3 regions of the Arsenophonus apicola genome follow, and region 1 is predicted to be linked to each of the others. Evidence: riboswitches for the same ligand, from Rfam matches in the RefSeq annotation. Region 1 holds a riboswitch; each other region holds the start of a gene.
The links. A riboswitch is a leader RNA that binds a small molecule or an ion and turns the genes downstream of it on or off. The one in region 1 is predicted to bind magnesium.
Positions count from the first base shown of each region.

Region 1 (3,292 bases):
TGTCTGATTATCATAATATTTTATTATAAAATTTTATAAATTGATTTCAATTAATAATTATTCAATAAAACAGACAGCGGAGCAGTAATGAAAAATTCTTACCACAAATAGAAAATAAAATGCTGATGGCGTTTGTCGCTGCTGCTGAGTCAGGTAATTTTTTACAGGCAGGGATATTATTAAATAAGTCTAAAACCACAATTAGTCGTTGGATAAATGAACTTGAGATTATATTAGGTTATACATTATTTGATAAACGCTCGAATGGTTCTGTTTTGGATATAAATAGTAATGGTAAAATTTTATTACCAAAGGTTAAAATGTTTTTGTTATCTTTGCAAAAATTAGAAAAGTTTTCTTTCGCTTTAAATAATAATAAAGATCCTGCCGCCATTAGATTAGCATTTAATCAATTGATTCCTGAAGAGGCGATTGCTGATGTAGTATTAAAATTAAAGAAGGAATTTCCCGCTGTTGAAATACATATTGTTCATGCGGATTTATTTGATGTTGAATTTACCCTTAATAGTAACAAAGCAGATTTTGTTTTAGGCTTACAATGTGTTGAGATATACAACAACATTAATGCGCAAGTTGTTGGTGATATTCAAATGATGTTAGTGGCGGATCCAACCCACCCTTTGGCAAAAGAAGAACGGGTGAATAGTTTATCTTTATCTTCTGAAACGGTTATTTATCCTTCATTACAGGGTAAGGTCGATGATGAGCGATATCATTTTCTGCCTTATGCAGAAATGATGTTAACCACTGATTATTATTCATGTGTGAAATTGGCTGAAAAAGGATTAGGAGTTACTTATATTCCTGACCATATGGCTATTAATTCTATTTTGGCAAAAAAATTAAAAGAGATAAAAGTCGACAAAAATGAAGTTAATAATATTCATTCATTGATGCTATATTACCGAGCGGATTATTGTTATTTTGCCATATCTGCCATTTTAAGCTCAGGATTAAAAGAGTGGTTTGGTTATCATTAAGTAATTAGCACCGTTTGTTATTTCATTGATTTAACGACTCGTTGCTTGGCTTTAGCGTAAAATGGCTAACATAATTAAATAAAACATAAACAAACTAGCAATGGGATATTTTTTCCCAATTCTTTACGCATATAATATGCGCTCATTCGAAAGTGTTATATCTCGTTAGGCGAGGCTCCTATACAAACACAAGTTGCTGATCTCACGACGTCGAGAGACGCCCAAGGTTAGGACAAGGCAGATCGTATTAAGGTTTGTCTCAAAGTAACTTCCTTTCATAGGATACGTTGTATAGTGCTAAAACTAAGACGATTGGGATAGTGTTCTATGCTCTTTCATCTGGTCGCCCCTATATATGAGATTTATTATAGGGTATCTATATGTTTCTATTTTTGACATTCAGCGAGCAAAGTATTTTCTTAGTTAGATTTAGCTATATCTCTCTTCTTTCTCCTATACCGATAAATTAACTGTTTATTTTATTGGGTTAAAACAGCATAAAGTGATTATCATTAATTACTAATTAGGCTGTGTATATTTAAAATATTTGTATGATGACTAGTTCATCAATTTTTATATGTCTTGAGATAAGTATCATGTTTTCTTTTATTAAAAATAAATCGACCGGTTTAATTTTTTTCAGTTTTTATATTCCCGGGACTATGGCTGTAGACGTTTATGATAAGCAAGGTAGTCGAATAGCGGTAAATGGTGAGATTGAATCTAAACTAATGAGTTCAAAAGATAAGGATCAAGATGGTAATGAAATAAAAGTAAAACTGGGTTTAGAGTTAGATAGTCAGTTTACCGATTCTGCTAGTGGTTTTGCCAAATTTGAACATGAAATAGAATTGCATGGTGGAGAAGGGGACAAAAGTAATGAATCAAAGAATAATTTGGCTTTTACCGGATTAAAATATGCTACTCACCATATCGATTATGGTCGTAATTATGGTGTGATTTATGATGTTGCTGCTTATACCGATGGATTGTCGCTTTTTGACGGTGATTTCTTTTCTGATAGTGATATTTCAACCACCAAAGAAGCAAGTAATTTGCTGACTTATCGCCAAACTGATTTTTTTAATTTGATTAAGGGACTCAATTTTGCTTTGCAATATCAAGGCAAAAATAGCCATAATGAGGAGGTTCAGCATCAAAATGGTGAGGGTTGGGGAGCTAGTGTTAATTATCACTTAACGGATAATTTGCAAGCAACCGTGGCCTATTTTTATTCCAACAGAACTCAGCAGCAACAGCAGATCCGGGCGGGTAAATCGGCGGAAATATGGGCGGTAGGTTTCAATTATGACGCTGAACCTGTCAAATTTGCCGGTTTATATTCCGAAAGCCGCAATATTCATTTCCACGAAGTCGATGATAATGTAGTGATCTTTGGTAAAGTTAATACCCTTGAGTTGCTTTCTTCCTATGCTTTTGCATCAGGCTTGGAGCCAGGAATAGCTTATTTTTATTCACGGGCTGATAAGCAAGTAGATGTGGTTAATTATCTTAATATTTTTACTAACTATAATTTTAACCATAATTTCAAAGCTTACGCTGCTTATAAAGTTAATTTATTGAGAAATAGCCAACGGGGTAACGAATTAGAGCTAGCGCGCGATAATGTTATTGGGGTAGGGATGACTTATAGTTTCTAAACTTTATCACTATTGTGAGCGAATTTTCTGTTATCTTTCATGGTAATGGTTAGTTATGTGTGTCATTAAATAACTAACGACACACATAACTAAATTTATTTTTATTAACCAATGGTTATTAATTACCGATTTCAGTGCTTGTTCTTAATTTGGTTAATTCCAGCGCTTTATTTTTAGTTAACTCAATTTTGTTAGCCATCGCGGCGATCCCCCAATAGGTTCCTTGCTGATTGTCATAAAAGCGGTTAATCGCTTCTAAGTTGAGATCGCGATATTTTATCCATGCCAATTGTGATTTTTTCAACGCAGTTTTGAATCTTGGGCTTAACTCTTTAGCGGCGATTAATAATTGATATTGCTTGTTCAATTCGTTATCCCATAACTTTAACGCATTTTGGTAACAATCAATGCTATCGAGGGTTGATACTGTTGTTGGTTTGGCTAAACATTGCTCTAACGCTTGATCGATATTATTGCTATCGGCAAGTACCAATTTACTGATAAATAACATGATAACTATGATTAATTTTTTCATGGCATCAACTCAAATGGTTTATCGGTATTAATAATATATAAGTATACAGGACAAGGTTGCTGGTTGAGATATTAATGTCGGTTGTTTATTAATAT
Region 1 covers NZ_CP084222.1:771,033-774,324, reverse strand. Annotated here, with positions in the region: gene LDL57_RS03330 (LysR family transcriptional regulator) at 120-1,001, shown strand; M-box (ykoK) riboswitch at 1,156-1,325, shown strand; gene LDL57_RS03325 (porin) at 1,598-2,662, shown strand; gene LDL57_RS03320 (lysozyme inhibitor LprI family protein) at 2,781-3,197, opposite strand.

Region 2 (3,292 bases), 270 kb from region 1:
AGCCAATTGCCAAGGTATAGGCCATGATTGAAAGCTGGGTTGATGAGAGACTTTTATTAAATTCTTTTGCGATATCAGGAATAGAGGGCAAATAAGTATCAACCCCTAAAATACCCATCATAGTGAGCAATGCTAAGCCAAAAGTAAAGAAAGCCAAATTTTGTCTGTTAATTTTTTTCATAAATATTTCCCTTAATAGAAAATTTTATTTCAAGCATGCAGGAAAATTTCAGGATCGATATTCAAACGGAGTTGCTGCTAACTAGCAAACTTTTCTATTTTTTGTTGAGCTTTAATTTAGTTTTATCTGATTTGCGCTGTTTTTTAATCCTATTTAATTAAAATCATACAAATTAAGTAAATTAAAATGCAAATTCGTTACAGTAGGCGAGTTGTTAATTAATACAATATTGATGAAAAATAGATGGCAATTTACTTTGATGTAATTAAATGATCATACGACAGTGATATCTTAAAAAACTATTACAATTTAGAATAAGTTAGGGAATAACTGGGTGTTATTTTTACGTTAATTTTAATCAGTAAATATTTAGATTTTAATGATAAAGGCTCGGTAACTGACCGAGCCTGTGTTTGTTATATATTGAGGATAACTTTGGCAATTTCGAAATAAATAATCAGACCAGTACCATCAACCAGTGTTGTGATAAATGGTGCTGAAACTACCGCTGGATCAATACCACATCTTTTAAGTAGTAGAGGAATGACCGAAGAGACAATGGCTGACCAGAGAGTTATACAGATCAGTGACAGACTGACAACAATACAAATATCCCAACCAATATTCATAAAGCTAGCACGTAAGATCCCTGCTGCCCCTAAAGTGATGGCGATTAATACCGCAGTCGACATTTCTTTACGTAAAATCTGCCATAAATGACTGATGGAAAGTTCTCCAATCGCCATTGAACGAACAATCGTTGACGTAATCTGAGTACCACTGTTACCACCTGTTCCCACTAATAGTGGAATAAAGAAGGCTAAAGCAATTACCGCTTCTAACTGCTCTTCAAATGATTTGATGACCGTGCTGGTATAGGCTTCTGCAATAAATAATAAAAGTAACCATACACTACGTTTTTTCCACAGGGCAAAAGGACTCATTTGCAGATAGGGTTTATCTAACGGTAAACTACCACCTTGTAATTGAGCATCTTCGGTTGCATCATCTTCCAATATGCGATCAATTTCTCGTTCGCTAAGGGCGCCAACTAATACACCTTTATCTAATACTGGCACCAGATCGAAACCGCAGTCATGCAATGATTTTGCTAATTCTGTGCGTTTAGCATCTGGGGCCACAAAGAAAAAATTGGGTTTCATCAGTTGGTTGATGCTATCACTATCAGTTGGGTGTTTTAAAAGCGATTTCACTGATAAAATACCGATTAATATTTCATTAGTCGTAATGAAAATTTGGTTAGTAATACTATTTTCCTCAAGTTTTTCCAGAAAAACTTTTTTTGCTTCTGCAACAGAAATATGTTCTGGTAAAGTCATATAATTCTGTGTCATATATGAAGTGGCAGTCGCGTTTGCCTGGTCAACATGATAGCGAGGTTTAAATGTATTTTGTTGGATAGGTAAAGCCATAAAAAAGTCCCCTATAGGTGTTAAAATCTCTCACCGGGGCGAACTAACGTGGGAAGGAGATCCCAACGTTTAGGTTTTAGCTTCTAACAACGTATTCCAAGCGGAAAGTTACTTTTGTAAGACCTTGATTCGATCATACCTGTTTTACCAATACAAGCCTGTCTCCATGCAAGTACGGCAGTAACTTTTGTTTGTTAGGTAGCCTCGCCATAACGAGATCGTTTATTGTATTTCACGTCAACAGTGTTGAACGCCAGCGATTATAAATTTACTTATCTTGATTACAATTTTTTCTTTAAGTTGTTTAGTTAAGATTTAAGAAAGTCAAATTTCAACAGTCAAAATAAGAAAATGTTGTCTTTATTTTATTATAAAGTAAAAGAGATGATTATTTGAAATATGAATGGATAAAAATTAGATGGTTTAAATTAAAACATTATAAATTCTTTTAACTTTTTGTTTTTACTATCTTAAATAATGCCATTTATATTACATAAATGTTTCTGGTGCAATAATAGTAAATGTGCCTTTAACAATTAAAATAAATACGGCTGCCCAAATAGCTGCTGATAATAAACAAATACTATATACCTTAGTTCGGTTCATTAATAACATGCCGGCGACTAATGGGATCATGTATCTTAATACAGCTATAAAACAAGATGTAAATAACACGGTTATTCCTTGGTTTTGTAATTTGTTATGGGCATTATCAATAGTTGATTGATAACGACTAAAAAAACGACTGAATAAATTCCTGCGGGTTATTTGATTACCCAAATAGTAGGAAATTATTGAACCGGTGGTGGCACCTAAAGTAATCGCCAACCAAACTAAACTATTTAGTTTTGGCAGACTGGCAGTAATACCGGTTAATAACATAACAGATGCCGGCGGTAGAAAAGAAGATAAGACAACCGTAGATTTGCTCATCGCTATGCTAAATAATATGGTAAATAGCCATATCGGATGTAAATTAATCTCTGACCAAAATGCATTTAGATATGTCATAAATTCTTCGGTTTTCATTGCGTTATTTTCTCATTAGTGAGTTATTTCTGACAAAATAAAAAATATTATAATAATATAATTTATCTATATTAGCGTAAATTAAAGTTATTTAATTGTTGCTATAACAGGATTAACTTTACTAAATTTAAATTGAGTAATTTATGAGTAAATAAAAATTTTGCTCAAGATAGACATATGTTAGTGAATGGTTGGCTAAATGGTCAATCGCTTTAGTTAACAATATATATCAAATAAAGAATGTCTTTATTTAGCTAGCAAGCAGACCAGTTATTTTAAGCTAGTTTAAATTTTAATTAGCATTAAATCTTAGTGCAACCGATTGATTTTACCATACTCTCTGTTTAGGCTTGTAAATCTATTAATGATTATCTTTGTCATTAACAATTCTCTTTTTGTTAATGACAAAATAATTAGTTAAGTATTTTTTTATTCAATGAAGTTTCTACTTCGGGTCTTTTTAAATAGGCATATAATATTGCACTGATTAAAGTCCCACACATAATCGCTAACAGATAAGCAATAATTGGTTGTACCGCGCCAGGGATCAACATAACAAATAGTCCACCATGAGGCGCCATTAGTGTGACATGAAAATACATCGATAATGCACCGGTAATTGCCCCGCCAAGCATACAGATGGGTAATA
Region 2 covers NZ_CP084222.1:500,536-503,827, forward strand. Annotated here, with positions in the region: gene LDL57_RS02135 (MFS transporter) at 1-181, opposite strand, end outside; gene LDL57_RS02140 (magnesium transporter) at 598-1,536, opposite strand; M-box (ykoK) riboswitch at 1,669-1,838, opposite strand; gene LDL57_RS02145 (DedA family protein) at 2,104-2,643, opposite strand; gene fruA (PTS fructose transporter subunit IIBC) at 3,057-3,292, opposite strand, start outside.
Region 2: it holds a riboswitch for magnesium, as region 1 does, so the genes downstream of both, LDL57_RS02140 (magnesium transporter) here and LDL57_RS03325 (porin) in region 1, are expected to answer to the same signal.

Region 3 (3,292 bases), 1.5 Mb from region 1:
CTTTACAACAGATTGTCATGCACGTATTACGCAACAAACTGGCTACCGCGAGTACTAAATTGGGAAAAAACTTTACAGCACCGTTGATTAATTACCGACAGCGAGGAACCATTGCCGGTAGTGCCCATCTACAAGCATGGGAAATTCGTCTTAACCCCATTTTACTAATTGAAAATGGTGAGATTTTTGTTAATCAAGTTATTCCTCATGAGTTAGCCCACTTGTTGGTTTATCACTGTTTTGGCAAAACAGCCCCTCATGGTAAAGAATGGAAATGGATGATGGCAGTGATCCTCGAAGTCCCACCACAGACAACGCATCAGTTTGCATTAAACTCAATTCGTAAGCAGATCTTTCATTACCATTGCCAGTGCGACCTATCACATCAATTGACTCTACGCCGGCACAACAAAATCCAACACGGGAAAGGGGAGTATATTTGCAAAAAATGTGGTCAATATCTTATTTGGCAGAATCAATAGGAGAGCAATTCACTCTCCCCTGTTGATCACGCTAAATCAGTCATAATCATCTTAGCAATTTCAAAGTAAATGATTAATCCTGTGCCATCTATAAACGTAGCAATAAAAGGCGCAGAAACAATTGCAGGATCAATATTCAATCGTTTAAGTACCATTGGAATAATAGAAGAAACGATCGCACTCCACACAGTAATTGCCATCATAGTCAAACGAACAACCAGGGTAACTTGATAGCCAACGTCCAGGATCCAAGCACGAAATATGCCGACACAACCTATTGTTAATGCCACTAAAAATGATGTAGATATCTCTTTTTTAAGCACAACACCTAAATTACGTAAACTCACTTCTCCTAGCGCCATTGCCCTAACCAAAGTAGAAGTTATCTGAGTACCACTGTTACCGCCTGTGCCTATTAATAAAGGAATAAAAAAAGCTAATGAAATGGCAGATTCCAGCTGATCGGAAAAGGCTTTCAATACTGTACCTGTATAGGCTTCAGCCACAAACAACATCAATAACCAAACAACGCGTTTACGCCATAATGTTATTGGGCTGGTCGACATATAAGGCTCTTCTAAAGGTAATGTTGCCCCTTGCAAGTGGGCATCTTGGGTATTCTCATCCTCAATTAATTCAGCGATATCTTGAGCGCGTAATACTCCTTTTAATTTAGAAAACTCTACAACCGGAATAGAATCAATATCACAATGATTAAGCAGGGCAAAAACCTCTTCACGTGATTGTTCCGGTGAAACAGAAAAAAAATCACGTCGCATAATATCTGAGACAAGGAGTTCATTTGATGAGGTTAATAATGTTTTCATCAATAACAGGCCATTTAGATATTTATCTTTATCAATGACATAAAGATAAGTCGGGATCTGATCGCCGGTAATTATATTAGCCAGATTATTTTTAATAGCAGCAACAGAATCATTCATCGAAACAGCGATATAAGATTGACTCATATAAGCACTAACTTTTACTTCATCAAAATTATTATGATGTTGCTCATTGAAATTTTCTGCATGACTATTGGCCGGACACACCACGCTGGGAGCCGTTTTTTGTAGGGATGTTAACTTCATTTTCGAAACCCTATCACTGTTATATACTGCAAACAGTTCTCAAATAGGGGCAAAACCAGATGCGAGAATATTAAGCTATCTCAACGTCTCAGTTTTAGCACTATACAACGTATCCTGCAACCAGCAGGAAGTTACATGGGGATACACCTTGACTCGATATATCCTGTCCTGATCTTGGGCGTCTCTCGACGTCGTCAGATCAGTAACCTATGTTTGTATAGGAGCCTCGCCTAACGAGATACTGCACCGTGCTTAATATTAAAAATTAATATTAACTCGAGCAGATTATAATGAAGCTAAATAGCTTTTCCAATTATCGTGTTACTTATGGTTTAGTTTTTGTTTAAGTTGGTAAATAATAGAATCAAGCCGCTAAGTTAATAAACGAAAATAATAATTAAAATCGTAAGTTATTTAATTAAAAAAGCAAATTTTCATCAAATGCTAGGCGATCTATTTTTATCTTTTTTGCATCATTAATAACTTGTTCTGCTGTTTTACCATCTAATGTTCGACAAATCCGTTTTTCCAATGCTCTGGAAGCAGCTCTTTCACCAAGTTGGCGATATTCATCAAAATTAATACTATTAAACATAGTAATATCAATAGCTTCGTCAAATTGTTGCTGTTTTTCAAAAGAGAGAGAATCTCGTACTTCAGTAATAGAAGAACGTAATAATTGCTTATTTTCACCATTTAGTTTTAATTGTTGCTCACAACCCAATAACAAAAAACTGATGAAGAAAATTAATAGATTAAATCTCATATATATAACGCCCTTCTCACTGCTTTAATTATCAGCATAGCAAAATTAAAAATAATAAACTTGAATATAATGAAAATTTAAAGAGAATAATTGTAAAAAAAAATTTTCATATTGCTGGCAAAAATTAACAGTAATACTTGATTGCTTATTAGTTGTTACAGAGTAAAAATAAAATTTAAATACAATCAAATTGCTATTCATTAAATAGCCATAAATTAAAATAGCTTGCTTAATATACTGCTATTTTTCCAACATAATCGAAAGAGCCTATACAGGCTCTTTCAATATTACTTTTATTTTATGGTAATTTAACACCTTCAAGAGAAATAATCAGCTCAGCTTCTTGCGATTTAGGGCCAAGATCTTTTTTAAAGTTAAAATCTTTCAATTTAATCTTTCCAGTTGCCTCAAAACCAACACGATAACCTCCCCATGGATCGTCACCTTCACCAATTAAGATAGCATTAAGTACTAACGGTTTTGTTACACCATTTAGTGTCAGTTGCCCATCGATATGATAAGCCCCCTTGACTTGACTAACCTTAGTTGAAATAAAAGTTGCCTGCGGATATTTTTTTACATTAAAAAAATCGGCACTGCGCAAATGCTTATCGCGTTCTGCATGGTTAGTATCAATGCTGGCAGTATTGATCACCACCTTAACTTGATCATTTTGTGGATTTTTTTCATCAAAGGTAAAACTACCAGTAAAATTCTTAAAACTACCATAAATCCAACTGTAACCTAAATGTTGAATGCGAAACTGAACAAAAGCATGTTGACCTTCATTATCAATTTTATAATTAGCGGCTATTGCTGTATTAATGCTCGATAGCAAAATTGCGGTTACTATAGCTAAAAAAAATTTTTTCAACATAACTATCTCCAATAAATTATTTTCTTGCAGGGATGCCAAGTATGCGTTTTAGGGTAATATCACGATCAATAAAATG
Region 3 covers NZ_CP084222.1:2,565,696-2,568,987, forward strand. Annotated here, with positions in the region: gene LDL57_RS12245 (SprT family zinc-dependent metalloprotease) at 1-482, shown strand, start outside; gene LDL57_RS12250 (magnesium transporter) at 509-1,573, opposite strand; M-box (ykoK) riboswitch at 1,646-1,818, opposite strand; gene LDL57_RS12255 (DUF6694 family lipoprotein) at 1,992-2,339, opposite strand; gene LDL57_RS12260 (YceI family protein) at 2,638-3,216, opposite strand; gene LDL57_RS12265 (cytochrome b) at 3,233-3,292, opposite strand, start outside.
Region 3: it holds a riboswitch for magnesium, as region 1 does, so the genes downstream of both, LDL57_RS12250 (magnesium transporter) here and LDL57_RS03325 (porin) in region 1, are expected to answer to the same signal.